3 regions of the Nocardioides lentus genome follow, and region 1 is predicted to be linked to each of the others. Evidence: predicted binding sites of a transcription regulator. Region 1 holds the regulator's gene; each other region holds the start of a gene.
What was found. Region 1 encodes LexA, which represses DNA repair genes until DNA is damaged. Its sites were predicted from a motif close to TCGAACANNTGTTCGA; they were not measured.
Positions count from the first base shown of each region.

Region 2: the regulator LexA is predicted to act here: its motif matches at 2,500-2,515, upstream of ABD158_RS10960 (alpha-ketoglutarate-dependent dioxygenase AlkB).
Region 3: the regulator LexA is predicted to act here: its motif matches at 1,498-1,513, upstream of ABD158_RS05985 (SAV_6107 family HEPN domain-containing protein).

Region 1 covers NZ_BAAAMY010000005.1:133,135-137,582, reverse strand. The annotation lists gene ABD158_RS11530 (alkaline phosphatase D family protein) at 1-1,558, opposite strand, end outside; gene lexA (transcriptional repressor LexA) at 1,649-2,389, opposite strand; gene ABD158_RS11520 (LysM peptidoglycan-binding domain-containing protein) at 2,749-3,129, shown strand; gene ABD158_RS11515 (hypothetical protein) at 3,099-3,434, opposite strand; gene ABD158_RS11510 (NupC/NupG family nucleoside CNT transporter) at 3,514-4,448, opposite strand, start outside.
Region 2 covers NZ_BAAAMY010000005.1:10,154-14,601, forward strand. The annotation lists gene ABD158_RS10940 (S66 peptidase family protein) at 1-510, opposite strand, end outside; gene ABD158_RS10945 (copper homeostasis protein CutC) at 507-1,202, opposite strand; gene ABD158_RS10950 (hypothetical protein) at 1,267-1,638, shown strand; gene ABD158_RS10955 (GntR family transcriptional regulator) at 1,649-2,410, opposite strand; gene ABD158_RS10960 (alpha-ketoglutarate-dependent dioxygenase AlkB) at 2,538-3,146, shown strand; gene ABD158_RS10965 (SRPBCC family protein) at 3,222-3,986, opposite strand; gene ABD158_RS10970 (FAD binding domain-containing protein) at 3,991-4,448, opposite strand, start outside.
Region 3 covers NZ_BAAAMY010000002.1:506,775-511,222, reverse strand. The annotation lists gene ABD158_RS06000 (phytoene desaturase family protein) at 1-122, opposite strand, end outside; gene ABD158_RS05995 (YbaK/EbsC family protein) at 128-616, opposite strand; gene ABD158_RS05990 (hypothetical protein) at 881-1,336, shown strand; gene ABD158_RS05985 (SAV_6107 family HEPN domain-containing protein) at 1,603-2,064, shown strand; gene ABD158_RS05980 (methyltransferase) at 2,115-2,918, shown strand; gene ABD158_RS05975 (DUF3040 domain-containing protein) at 3,043-3,507, shown strand; gene ABD158_RS05970 (transglutaminase TgpA family protein) at 3,962-4,448, opposite strand, start outside.

The sequences.
Region 1 (4,448 bases):
CCATCTGGGTCCTCTCCGGCGTCACGTCGAGGACGCTGAAGCCGTGGCTGTCGAAGTCGAGGTGCTTCACGTGCGGGTTGTCGGCACGGATGGCCGCCTCCACGGCGAGGCTGGTCGTCCGCGGCGGGGTGCCGGTGATGTCCTTGAGGTTGTTGGAGGTGACCGAGGTGCAGACCATCTCCACGGCCCCGCTCGCCCGGCCCGGCGGCAGGGGGTAGGAGCCGGTGTCGAAGGGGACCTCGCAGGCCCAGGCGGAGTGGATGTCGCCGGTCAGGAAGACCGTGTCGCGCACCCCGCGGTCGGCGATGGTGTCGAGCACCTCGCGGCGGTCCGCGGTGTAGCCGTCCCACTGGTCGACGTTGTACGGCGCGCCGTCGCGGGGGAGCAGTCCGGTCACGTCGGCGACGGGGTCGAGGAGCGCGCCCGGCAGCGAGGCGAACGTGACCGGCGAGATCATCACCGGGTTGCCGACCAGCTTCCACTGGGCGCGTCGCTGCGTCAGCGACTCCCGCAGCCACGCGAGCTGCGCGTCGCCGGTGATCGACCGACCCGGGTCGCCGACCTCGCCGTCGACGAGCGGGGTCGCGACCTGCTGGTCGCGGTAGGTGCGCAGGTCGAGCATGCTCAGCTCGGCCAGCCGGCCGAACCGCAACCGTCGGTACAGGCGGGTGCCGTCGCCCAGCGCCGCCGAGCCGGACAGGCGGACCGGCATCCACTCGTCGTACGCGCGGTGGGCGCGGGCGCGGCGGCGCGCCCAGTCGCCCTCGGCCGGCTGGTGGTTCTCGGCCCCGCCGCGCCAGGCGTCGTTCGCGGACTCGTGGTCGTCCCACGTGACCACCCACGGCAGCCGGGCGTGCAGGTCCGCGAGGTCGGGGTCGGTCTTGTACTGCGCGTGCCGCTGGCGGTAGTCGGCGAGCGAGACGATCTCGCGGGCCGGCCGGTGCGCACGCACGTCCACGTTGTCCCGGCCCAGGCCGTACTCGCCCGGCGCGTACTCGTAGAGGTAGTCGCCGAGGTGCAGGACCAGGTCGAGGTCGTCGCGCGCCGCGAGGTGGCGGTACGCCGAGAACCACCCGGCCTGCAGGTTGGCGCACGAGACCACGCCCCAGCGCAGGCGGCCGGGGGTGCTGTCGGCGGCCGGGGCAGTGCGGGTGCGACCGACCCGGCTACGGCGGCCGGCCCAGGTGAAGCGGTACCAGTACCAGCGGGCCGGCGCGAGCCCCGTCGCGTCGACCTTGACCGTGTGGTCGCGCCACGGGCCGGTGACCGCCCGGCCCCGCCGAACGACGCGGCGGAACGCGGGGTCGGTCGCGACCTCCCATCCGACCTCGACCCGCGGTCCGCGTCCGGAGCCGGGGGTGGCGGCGGCGGTGGGGGTCACACGCGTCCAGAGCACGACGGCGTGCGGGCGCGGGTCGCCCGAGGCGACACCGTGGGCGAAGGCGCGGGCGTCCGCGGCCTGCGCCGGGAGCGGGGAGCCCGTGACGGCGACGGCGGCGGCCCCGGTGGCCCCGGCGGCCAGCACGGCCCGGCGGGAGGGGCGGGGAGGAGTGGTCACGGGACCATCAACGACCATCGCCGGGCCGTGTGACGGCCCGGCGACGAGTGGTCGGCAAGTGTTCACCCGCCGGCTACGCGGGTGGGCGGGTCAGACGCGGCGCAGCACCGTCGTCACCTTGCCCAGGACGGTCGCGTGGGTGCCGTCGATGGGCTCGTAGGCGTCGTTGTGGGGCATCAGCCACAGGTGACCGTCGTCGCCGCGGCGGAACGTCTTGACCGTGGCCTCGCCGTCGATCATCGCGGCGACGATGTCGCCGTTGACGGCCGTCTGCTGCTGGCGCACCACCACGTAGTCGCCGGAGCAGATGGCGAGGTCGATCATCGAGTCGCCCTGCACCTCGAGGAGGAACAGGGTGCCCTCCCCGACGAGCTGCTTGGGCAGCGGGAAGATCTCCTCGACCCGCTCCTCGGCCAGGATCGGGCCGCCGGCCGCGATCCGGCCGAGCACGGGCACGTACGTCGCGGCCGGCATCGCGTCGCCGGCGCCGGTCTCGTCGACCGAGGAGGGCCCGGCCGAGGACAGCGCGCGACGGGCCGCGAGGGCGTCCGGGACGAGGACCTCGAGCGCGCGGGGACGGTTCGGGTCGCGACGCAGGAAGCCCTTCTTCTCCAGCACGCGGAGCTGGTGGGCGACCGACGAGGACGAGGTGAGCCCGACCTCGGTGCCGATCTCGCGCATGCTCGGCGGGTAGCCGCGCTGCTCGAGCGAGTCGCGGATGACCGCCAGCACGCGCTCCTGGCGCGGCGTCAGCCCGTCGGTGCCGGCCGGCCCGTCGGGCAGCTCGGCGACCTTCGCGCCCCCGTCGTTGCTGTCGTCTCCTGCGGCCATCGTGTCGCCTCCGTGTCCGGTCGGTGCCGGGTCCGTGTCGCGTCCGCGCCGCTCGGGCGGCGGCGTCGGGGTCAGGTCGCTGACGCTACGCCGCCGGCCGGGTCGGTTTCAAACACCTGTTCGACCGCGTGTCGCGGGGTCGGCGACCGGGGGCCGGCGCCGACCTCGCCCGTCCTGCCGTCCGAACATCTGTTCGTCCACACCCTTGTGCACAGTCGAACACATGCTCTACCGTCGTACGTGTGTTCGATCGAACGTGAGAGCGAACCGCGACGGGCCGGCCGGTGTCGGTGGTCGTCCGTAGAACTCCTCGTGACCCGCACGCACCCGACCTGCTCCCTTCCCCAGGAGGTCCTCCGATGTCCAGCGCCACCCCCTCGCTCGCCGCCCCGCTCGCCGCCCCGCTCGCCCGTCCGTCCCTCGGCCCCGTCCGGCTCACCCGCCGCGGCCGACTCGTCGTCTTCGTGGGCTCGCTGCTGCTGCTCGTGGGGCTGGTGCTCGGGCTGGGCCTGGCACTGGCCGGCTCGCAGGCCACCGGCGAGGCCGGGGTCGAGCCCGCCACCGTCACGGTGACGGTGGGCACGGGCGAGACCCTCTGGGACATCGCCGGCCCGCTCGCCGCCGACGGTGCGGGCGGGGGCGACGTCCGCGTCGTCGTGCAGGACCTCGAGGAGCTCAACGCGCTCGACACCGCGATGCTGCGGGCCGGTCAGGAGCTGCGGGTCCCCGTCGTCGAGTGACGACTCGCGGGCGGAGGCGTCCGCCGGCCACCGACGAGACGCACCGCCCGCACCGCGAGCACGAGCGCCACGAACAGGCAGGCCACCGCCCCGAGGGTCGCGACCGCGAGGAACGCCCACCCGGCGGAGTCCCCGCCGCGGGCCGCGCTGCCGAAGTCGATGGCCGCGAGGACCAGGTAGCCCCAGGCGACGACGGTGAGGGTGACGCCCAGCGCCAGCAGGAGCAGCCGGCCCCAGGGGAGGGGGGCCCGCTGCGCGGGGCGGCGGGGTCCGGCGCGCCTGCCCGCCCGCTTCCCCCTCGCCACGCCCCCATCATCGCACCCCGGGGGCCGTCGGCGCCCCTGCTCGGCGGACGTCCCGAAGGGCCTGGAGCGCCTGGAGCGCCTAGAGCGAGAACACGACACCGGCGATGGCGGCGTTGGACAGGTTGGCCAGGCTCGCGGCGAGCAGGGCCCGGAAGCCCAGCGCGGCCAGCAGCGAGCGACGCTCGGGCGCCAGCGAGCCGACCACCCCGAGGATGATGGCGATCGAGGCCACGTTGGCGAAGCCCGCCAGGGCGAAGGTCACGACGACGACCGTCAGCGGGTCGAGGCCGCCCACGGCGGGGCCGAAGTCGGCGTACGCGACGAACTCGTTGAGCACCGTCTTCTGCCCGATCCACGAGCCGGCCTGCGCGGCCTCGGACCACGGCACCCCCAGCAGCCACGCCAACGGGGCGAGGAGCCGCCCGAGGACCTCCTGGAAGGTCAGGTCCCCGGCGCCGAACCACCCGCCCACGGCACCGAGCAGCCCGTTGGCCAGGGCGATGAGGGCGACGAAGGCGATGAGCAGCGCGCCCACCGTGATCGCGATGCGCCCGCCGGCCAGGGCCCCGCGACCGATCGCGTCGACGAGGTTGCGCGACTCGGTGTCGCGGACCTCCCGCACGTCCAGCTCGTCGAGGTCGCGGACCTCCTCGCCGTCGGCCGGCTCGATGCTCGCCGGCTCCCTCTCCCGCGGGGTCGAGTCCGGCCACAGGAGCTTGGCGAACAGCAGCGCGGCGGGCGCGTTCATCACGGTCGCGGCGAGGAGGTACTCCAGCGGGGCGCCGAGCAGCGAGTAGCCGACCAGGGTGGAGCCGGCGGCGGCCGTCAGCCCGCCGACCATCACCGTGAAGATCTGTCCGGCCCGCAGCGAGCGCAGGTACGGCGCGATCATCAGCGGGGCCTCGCTCTGCCCGAGGAAGATCACGGTGCTCGCGTAGAGGGACTCGACCTTCGACACCCCCAGCACGCGGGCCAGGGCCCCGCCGACGTAGTGCGTCGCGTACTGCACCACGC
Region 2 (4,448 bases), 120 kb from region 1:
CATCGGCGCCGCCACCGCACCGGTCACCACGGCGCGCAGCGCCTCGCGGGCCGTGGGCCGCAGGCCGGGCAGGGAGGCCACCCCCGCGCCGTGGACGCCGGCCAGGCCGAGGCGGGCGCCGAGCACCTGGTGCAGGGCGGTCACGTCGGAGTAGCCCACGAGCAGACGCGGGCCGGCGTCCGCCATCGCGTCCAGGTCGAGCCGGTCGAGGACCCGGTGGCTGCCGACCCCGCCGCGGGCGGTCCACACGGCACGCACCTCGGGGTCGCACCAGGCGTCGACGAGGGCGTCGGCGCGCGCCTCGTCGGTGCCCGCGAGCCAGGGCGACCGTGCGGGGGGCAGCGACGCGGGCGGACGCACCCGCAGGCCCCACGCACGCAGGATCGCCGTGCCGGCGGCGACGCGCTCGCCCGACGCCGGACCGGCCGGTGCGACGACGGCGACCAGGTCGCCGGGCGCGAGCGCGGGCGGGGCGAGCAGCGGCGCGCGGGCCGGCGCGGTGGTGCTCACCGCGCCAGGTCGTCGAGGAGCAGCCGGAACGAGCGCACGAGGCCCGCGTCGACGTAGGCGCGCGGGGAGCCGCCGGGGCGCACCTCCGCGCCGAGGTGGAACTGCCGGACGCCGGCGCGGAGGAACCACGGCAGCTGCTCGGCCAGCAGCCCCGTGCCGGGCATCAGGACCGCGGCGGTCGCCGGGTCGTCGCGGGCCGCGGCGAGCAGGTCCTCGAAGCCGGCGCCGAGCCCGCGCGGTGAGCCGGCGGACCAGATCGCGTCGAGGCCGGGCAGGCCGCGGGCCCGGCGCAGCGAGCGGCGGGGGTCCAGCGTGGCGTCCACGGCCCGGTGGAACGTCCAGGGCACCTCGGGGAGCCGTGCGACGAGCTCCGCGCAGGTGGCGGTGTCGACCTCGAGGTCGGCGTCGAGGAAGCCGAGCGCGAAGCCGGCGGCCCCGCGGGCGACGTAGTCCTCCCCCAGGCCGACCAGCCGGGCGGCCTCGCCACCGGTCGTCGTCCAGGAGTCGTTCAGGCGCAGGACGACCCGGACCGGCACGCCGTCCGCGGCCCGGCACACGCCGGTGAGGGCCGCCGGCTCCGGCGCCAGCTCCTCGGCCCCGACGAGGAGCAGCCGGTCGGCACCTCCCTCGAGCGCGCCGGGCACGTCCCGCTCGTGGTGGACCGCCACCTCGAGCAGCGGGGCGTCGGCCATGGCGACACCCTAGGGCGCGACGCCGGTGGCGACGGGCTGCGACGCGGTTGCCCGGCGCGTCATGATGGGAGCCGTGGAGGATGTCGTGCTCGAGTCCCGGGCGTTGGTGCTCGCGGACCTGGAGGCCCGTCGGATGGCCGACCCGTTCGCGGTCTCGGCCCTCGAGGACGCCGTGGCCTCGCGCCGGTGGTGGGTCGAGCAGTGGCCCGAGGGGGCGGCGTACGTCGCCGGCCTCGTGGCCCAGGACGTGCAGGACGCCCTCCTCGACGACGTCGGCCGCTGGCCCGTCTGCGAGGGGTGCGACGACGCGCCGACCCACCCCCTGCACATCTCCCCCGAGCTGGGCGGACCCGACCCGGTGTGGGTGTGCGAGGAGACCGGGTCGGTCGTGGCCGCCCTCGGCGGGCTCGCCGCCTGGACCCCGCCGCCGCGCTAGCGGCGGCGGCTCACCACTCGGCGGGGCTGCGCGACCAGTGGGTGTAGCGGTCGGCGCGGTACAGCGAGCGCGCCGCGACCACCGGGCGTCCGGCCGCGAGGCAGCGACGGGCCACCCGCAGGACGGGGGCGGCGCGCGAGATGCCCAGCTGCTGCGCCTCCGCCGGGCTCGCGAGGTCGGCGGCCACGGAGTCCTCGGAGGCCACGGGGCGCAGCCCGCGGGCGGCGAGGGCGTCGAAGAGGCTCGTCGGCGGCCGGGCGGGGTCGAAGTCCGGCAGCGCCGCGACGGCGAACCAGGCGTCCTCGACGGCCATCGGGCGCGCGTCCGCGAGACGCAGCCGCCGCCAGTGCCACACCTGGTCGGTCGCGGTGATGCCGAGCGCCCGGGCGACCCCGGCGGAGGCGGGACCGGCCTGGGCGTGGAGGGTGCGCGAGTCGGCCGCCATCTGGCGGTGGCGCATCTCCTCGGTGAAGCTCCGCAGGCCCCCGGCGGCCTCGCGGCGCTCGGCCACGAAGGTGCCGCGTCCCGGGACGCGGTCGAGCAGGCCCTCGGCGACCAGCGCGTCGAGCGCCTGTCGGACCGTCATCCGGGCCACCCCGAACCGGGCGACCAGCTCGCGCTCCGAGGGCATCGGGGCGCCGGCGACCAGGCCCTCCGCGAGGCTGCGGACGAACTCCCGGACCTGCACGTGCTTGCGCGAGCGGTCGTCGGTGACCCGGGGACCCGGGAGTCCCACCGCGGCCGTGGTCCGCTCGGGCAGCGTGTGCGTCATGAGCAGACCGTAGGCGAGCGCGCGGCGGATCGCGCCGAACTTGCACGTCTCTTGCGCCATTGCTGAGCCGTCGGCGAGAACACCGTTCTCCGAACACATGTTCGACGGATTCTGCTACCGTGACGACGTGGACGTGCAGGGTTCCCTCTTCGCCGAGGCGCCGGCCGACCGACGCCCGGCCCCCGAGCGCCGCGTGCTGTCGTCGGGCGCCTGGATCGACGTCGCGCGGTCCTGGCTGACCGAGCCGGACGGGGTGTTCGACGCGCTGGTCTCACGGGTCCCCTGGCGCGCGGAGCGGCGCGAGATGTACGACCGGGTGGTCGCCGTGCCGCGGCTGCTGCACACGTACGGCGCGGGCGAGGCCCTCCCCCACCCGGCTCTGCTCGCCGCCCGCGAGGCGCTCGACGCGCAGTACGCCGCGGAGCTCGGCGAGCGGTTCGCGACGGCCGGCTGCTGCTTCTACCGCGACGGGCGCGACTCGGTGGCCTGGCACGGCGACCGCATCGGGCGCGGCGCCACCCACGACACGATGGTCGCCATCGTCAGCGTCGGTGACCCCCGGCGGCTCGCGCTGCGCCCCCGCGGCGGCGGGCCCTCGATCGCGGTGGAGATGGGCCACGGCGACCTGGTGGTCATGGGCGGCAGCTGCCAGCGGACCTGGGAGCACGCCGTGCCGAAGGCCGCCCACGCCGGGCCGCGCGTCTCGGTGCAGTTCCGCCCGCGCGGCGTCCTCTAGCGCCGGGCCCGACCCACCCGACGACAGCGACGCCGGCCCCCCGTGGCGAGACGGGGGACCGGCGTCGGGGTCAGGCTACCGGCGTCGCACGATCCAGAGGATCAGGGCGAGGACGCCGAGGCCGCCGGCGAGCTGCGGCCCGTAGGAGCGGAGCAGGACCGGCAGCACCGTCGCGCCGAGGTCGAGCGCCTCGTCGTCGGCGGCCTTGTGCGAGCCGCCGGCCGGCCCGGGACCGGTCCCGGGTCCCGCCGAGGGCCCGGGGGCCGCCGCGAGCCGCTCCTGGGTGTCCGCGCCGGCGCGTGCGTCGGCGGCGGCGACGGGCTGCGGCGCCGGCGACGTCGCGGAGGCGTCGGCCCCCGAGGCGTCGGCCCCGACCTCGGTCACGGCCTCCGGCTCGGCCGCGAACTTGCCCTCCAGGCACTCGACGAACTTGCCGAGCAGCTTGTCGGACACGTCCTGCATGACCCCCCGGCCGAACTGCGCCGGCTTGCCGGTGATCTGCAGGTCGGTGACGACGTTGACCACCGTCGCGTCGGGCCCGGACTCCCGCAGCGTGGCGACGACGTCGGCGCCCGCCGTGCCGTTGCCGCGCTTGTCCTTGCCCTTCGCCGCGATGACCATCTTGTGGGCGGCCTGGTCCTTCTCGGTGAAGGTCCCGGTGCCGGAGTAGACCATCGCGATCGGCCCGAGCTTGACCTTCACGGTGCCGTTGAAGGTGTCGCCCTCGACCGACGTCACCGCGGCGCCCGGGAAGCACGCGCCCACGGACTCGATGTCGTCCAGGACCCGCCAGGTCTCGTCGATCCCGGCGGGCACCGTGAACTCGTGTGTCAGCTGCACCCGATCACGCCCCCGCGGCGGCCAGGACGGCCCGGCGGGTGAGGACCCCGGCCAGGTGGCGGCGGTAGTCGGAGTCGCCGTTGAGGTCCGCGGGCGGGTTCGTGCCCTCGGTGGCGTGCGCCGCCGCGGCGGCCACCGCCTCCTCGGTCGCGGGCTGACCGACGAGGGCCTGCTCGACCGCGCGGGCGCGGATCGGCGTGTTGCCCATGTTGGTCAGCCCCACCCGCGCCTCGGCGATGGTCCCGCCCTCGGCGCGGACCGCGGCGGCGACCGCGACGATCGGCCACTGGTGGGCGACGCGCACGAACTTCTCGTAGTGCGCCCCCCAGCCGGTGTGCTTGGGCACCCGGACCTCGGTGAGGATCTCGTCCTCGCCGATCGCCGTCTCGAAGAGGTCGACGAAGAACTCGTCGGCGTCCACGGTGCGGGTGCCGGACGGCCCCGCGATCACGAACTGCGAGC
Region 3 (4,448 bases), on a different contig from region 1:
GTGCAGGCGCCGCCCAGGGTCCCGGAGGCCTCGAGCAGGACCACCTCGTGGCCCAGCTTCGCCAGTCGGGCGGCGGTCGCGAGGCCGCCGAACCCGGCGCCCACCACCGCCACCCTCGCCATGGCCGTCAGCCTAGGGGCGCGGCCTCGACGTCGATCTCGGTCCCGCCCGTCATCGCGAGCAGCTCGTCGGCGTCGGTGCTGAAGACCGCCGCCGGGTGGCCCGCCGCGGCCCAGACGACCGGGTGCGCCCGCAGCCACGTGTCGACGTAGGTCGGCACCGGTGACGGGTGCCCCAGCGGGGAGACACCGCCGATGACCTGACCCGTGTGGAGGCGCACGTCGTCGGGGGAGGCCCGGCGCAGCCGGGACACGCCCACCCGGGACGCGGTGGCGGGCAGGTCGACGCGGTGGGCGCCGGAGGTCAGCACGAGCACCGGGCCGTCGTCGCCGGTGAAGAGCAGGCTGTTGGCGATCGCGCCGACCTCGCAGCCCAGCGCCTCGGCGGCCAGCGCGGCCGTGTGCGCCGACGAGGGGAGGAGACGGATCTCACCCCGCCCGGAGGCGCGCTGATGGGCGTCACGGAAGCGTCGCACCGCAGGATGGTCCTCGGACATGGCCCGCACCCTAGGCGGTCGGGCGCGCAGGGTTTGGCGGACGCACGGCCGGGGCAGGCTCCGGGGACGGCGCGGCACGGACCACGCCCGCGAGGACGGACGACGGGGAGCATCACAGTGGACGATCACCAGAACCTCCGGACGACCCCGGGGCCGACCGGGGGCGCCGGGCCGGCCGGTGCCGCTCGCCCGGCGCGACCCGCCCGCGGTGGCCCGGCCGCTCCCGGGGCGGCCCCCCGGGCCGTGCGGGTGGCCTCGGCGACCATGGGGGCGCAGGGCCTGGTCCTGGCCGCGCTCGTCGTGGCGACCATCGCCTGGGAGCAGCTGCTCGTCGAGACGTGGGCCGCCGGCGACCCGGCTGCCAGCGCCGTCGTGGCCCAGGGCGGCCTCGACGCGCTCGCCGATAGCCCGGTGGCGGTCCCCGGCTTCGTGCCGGTCGCCATCGTCACGTTCCTGACCCTCGTGCCGCTGGGTGCGGTCCTGGCGGCGATGCTGCGTCACCGGGCCGCCTGGGTCCGGTCGTGGCTGAGCGTCACCTCCATGGCCGGCATGGTGTTCGCCGGCCTGGCGCTCCGCGCCGGGCCGCCCGCGGTGTTCGGCGCCCTCGCCGCCCTCGCCGGCCTGTCCTGCGTGGTGCTGCTCCTCGCGCTGTGGCACCCGACGGCCAGCCGCTGGCTCGGCCGCTCCCCGTCGTACGACGCGGGGCGCGGCGGCGCCTGAGCGACGCCCCGGGTCGTGGGCGGGACCCGGGACCGCTCGGACCCCGACCGTCTCGTGACCGCGGGATCCGCCCTGGGTCCGCCGTGGGGTCCGCCGTGGGACCCGTCGGTGGTCCACCCGGGGGGTTGACCGGTGTGGCCCGACGGGCTACCGTCGAATCATCGAACACGCGTTCGATCTCCGGCCGCAGCGACGACGCCTCGACCCCGTCGTCGCTGCGGCCACCCGGGTCGAGGTCCTGCTGCTGCGCGCACCCGAGGAGACCCATGCCCGGCCCGTCCGTCCCGCACCCCCACGCCCTCCCGGCGAGTGCGCACGCCTACCTCGCCCGGTCGGCCGCCTCGCTGCGCGAGGCCCTGCTCACGAGCGACGTCCCCCGCCGCTACGCCACGGCCCACGTGGCCGCCCTCCAGGCCGCCGCCGCACTCCTCGCCGCGCGTGCCCACCCGGACCCGCGACGTCGTCCCCAGCGCAACGCGTGGGTGCTGCTGTCCGAGGTCGCGCCCGAGTTGGCCGAGTGGGCCACCTTCTTCGCCGCCGGTGCCGCCAAGCGCGCGGCCGCCGAGGCGGGGGCGCGTCGTGCCGTCACCGAGCGGGAGGCCGACGACCTGGTGCGCGACGCGGACCGCTTCCTCGCGACGGTGGAGACCTGCCTGGGGCTCGTGCCCCACGCCCTCGACCGGCTCGGTGCGCCGGTCGTCGCCGACCAGGAGCGACGCTCGGCCTGAGGTCCGCCCGGGCGTCCCCGCGGGGTCGCCGGCGTCACTAGGGTGGGGCCATGTCGGTGCCCCCCTCCGAGCGTCCTGCCGCGCGCCCCGCCGAACGACCCTCGGACCGGGGCCCCGAGAGGCCGTCCGAGAGGCGCGGGGCGGCACGCACGGCGGTCGTCTGGGAGGCGCTGCGCGGGCCCCTGGCGGCGGACGGACCCCTCGACGTCCTCGACGTCGGCGGCGGCACCGGCGGGTTCGCGGTCCGGGTCGCCGAGCTGGGTCACCGTGTGACGGTCGTCGACCCGAGCCCCGACGCGCTCGCGATGCTCGGTCGCCGTGCGGCCGAGCGCGGCGTGGCCGAGCTGGTCCGCGGCGTCCAGGGCGACCTGTCGGACCTCGCCGGCGCGGTCGGGGAGACCCGTGGCGTCGACGTCGTGCTGTGCCACGGGGTGCTCGAGGTGGTCGAGGACCCCGGGGCGGCGCTCGCCGCGCTGTCGGCGGCCCTGCGTCCCGGGGGCGTGCTGAGCCTGCTGGTGGCGCAGCGCTACGCGGCGGTGGTGGCGCGGGCGATGGCCGGCCACCTCGTGGCCGCGCGCGCCCTGCTCGAGCCGGCCGCCGCGTCGCCGCCCGGACCCCAGCGCACCCGCCGCTACACCCACGCCGAGCTCCGTGAGCTGCTCGCGGACGCCGGGCTGCCGGTGGAGTCGGTGCAGGGAGTGAGGGTCTTCGCCGACCTCGTGCCGGGCGCGCTGCTGGACCTCGAGCCGGGGGCGGGGCAGGCCCTCGTCGAGCTCGAGCAGGCGGTCGCCGACACCGAGGAGCTGTTCCCGCTCGCGACCCAGCTGCACGTGCTCGCCCGTCGTACGCCGTGAGGGTGCCGGCGCCGCGTGCCAATTTCTGGTCCTGGGTACCCTCGGAGTCACTGGCTGCCTAGAATCATCGCCTCATCCTCGGCGGGCCAGAACAGGTCCGTGCGTCTGTGTCTGGGAGGTACCCGTGCCGCTCTCGGAAGAGGAGCTGCGCATGCTCGAGCAGATGGAGCGTGCCCTCGTCGAGGAGGACCCGAAGCTGGCGTCCACCATGCGGGGGACGACCCTGCGACGGGCCGCGCGTCGTCGCGCCATCGGTGCGGGCGTCGTGTTCCTCGGCGGTGTCGCCGTGCTCATGGGCGGTGCGGTCAGCGGCTACACCGTGGTCGGCATCGTCGGCTTCGTGATCATGCTCGCCTCCGCGACGCTCGCGGTGGCCGCGGTGCGCAGCCGCCAGGCCGGCACCGCCGAGTCCGACGAGCAGCGTGCGGACCCGACGGCGGGCCCGGGCGCCTTCACCCTCATCGAGGGCGGGCGCTCCCGCGGCCGCGGCGGTCGTGCGCCCCGCCAGAAGCGTGGGCGCCCCGGCGGCTCCGGCTCCTTCATGGAGCGCATGGAGCAGCGCTGGCGCCGTCGCCGCGACAACGGCTGACCGCTCGCCACACCCGCGCCAGGGCTGCCGAGTCGGCAGTTGCGTGCGCCCTAGGACGGCCGAGTCGGCAGTTGCGTGCGCCCTAGGACGGCCGAGTCGGCAGCTGCGTGCGCCCCAGGACAGCCGAGTCGGCGGTCGTGTGCGCCCCAGGACAGCCGAGTCGGCGCTGGTGTGCGACTCCCGCACGCGCACGCAGGTCGATGTCGCCCGGTGCCGGACCGGACGGGGCCGCGGGTGCCTCGACCGCCGTCGACGTCGCTGACGCCGACGACGCGGTGACGTCCCGCGTTCGAGCCCCCAGACCCGGGGTGCACGCTCGCGCCGACTCGGCTGCCTGCGGGTGCACGCTTACGCCGACTCGGCTGCCTGCCAGTGCACGCAGGCGCCGACTCGGCCCCCTGGGGGCGCACGCTCGCGCCGACTCAGCCCCCTGGGGGCGCACGCTCGCGCCGACTCAGGTGAGCTGGTCGACCACGGTGGCGCCGGCCGGGGACCCCGCGACCGGACGACGGGTGGTGCCGCGACCGCGGGGGGCGGGTCGGCGGAGCAGGGAGCGGGCAAGCCAGAGCGCCGCGAGCCGGGTCGGCCGGCTCGAGGTCGCGGCGAGGGCCTCGCGCAACGTCTCGACGTCCAGCCGCAGACCGGTGGTGTCGGGCGGGGGCGCGGACGGCGCGTAGCGGCTCACCTCGACCGCGCCGACGAGGCGGTCGAGCGCGTCCCCGACACGGCCGGCGCCGGTGTCGGGCGCCTGCTCCAGCGGCGGACCCACGACGCGGCGCACCTCGGCCGGTGACCGGTCGGACGGCCAGGTGCGTCCGTGGTCCACCACGGTGTCGGCCAGCTCGGCCCACGCCGCCTCCACCGGGTCCCGCGCCCACCGGCGCCGGCTGCGGGCCGTGCGCAGGCCGCGCGGACCGGCCGCGAGGCCCGCGACGAGGAGC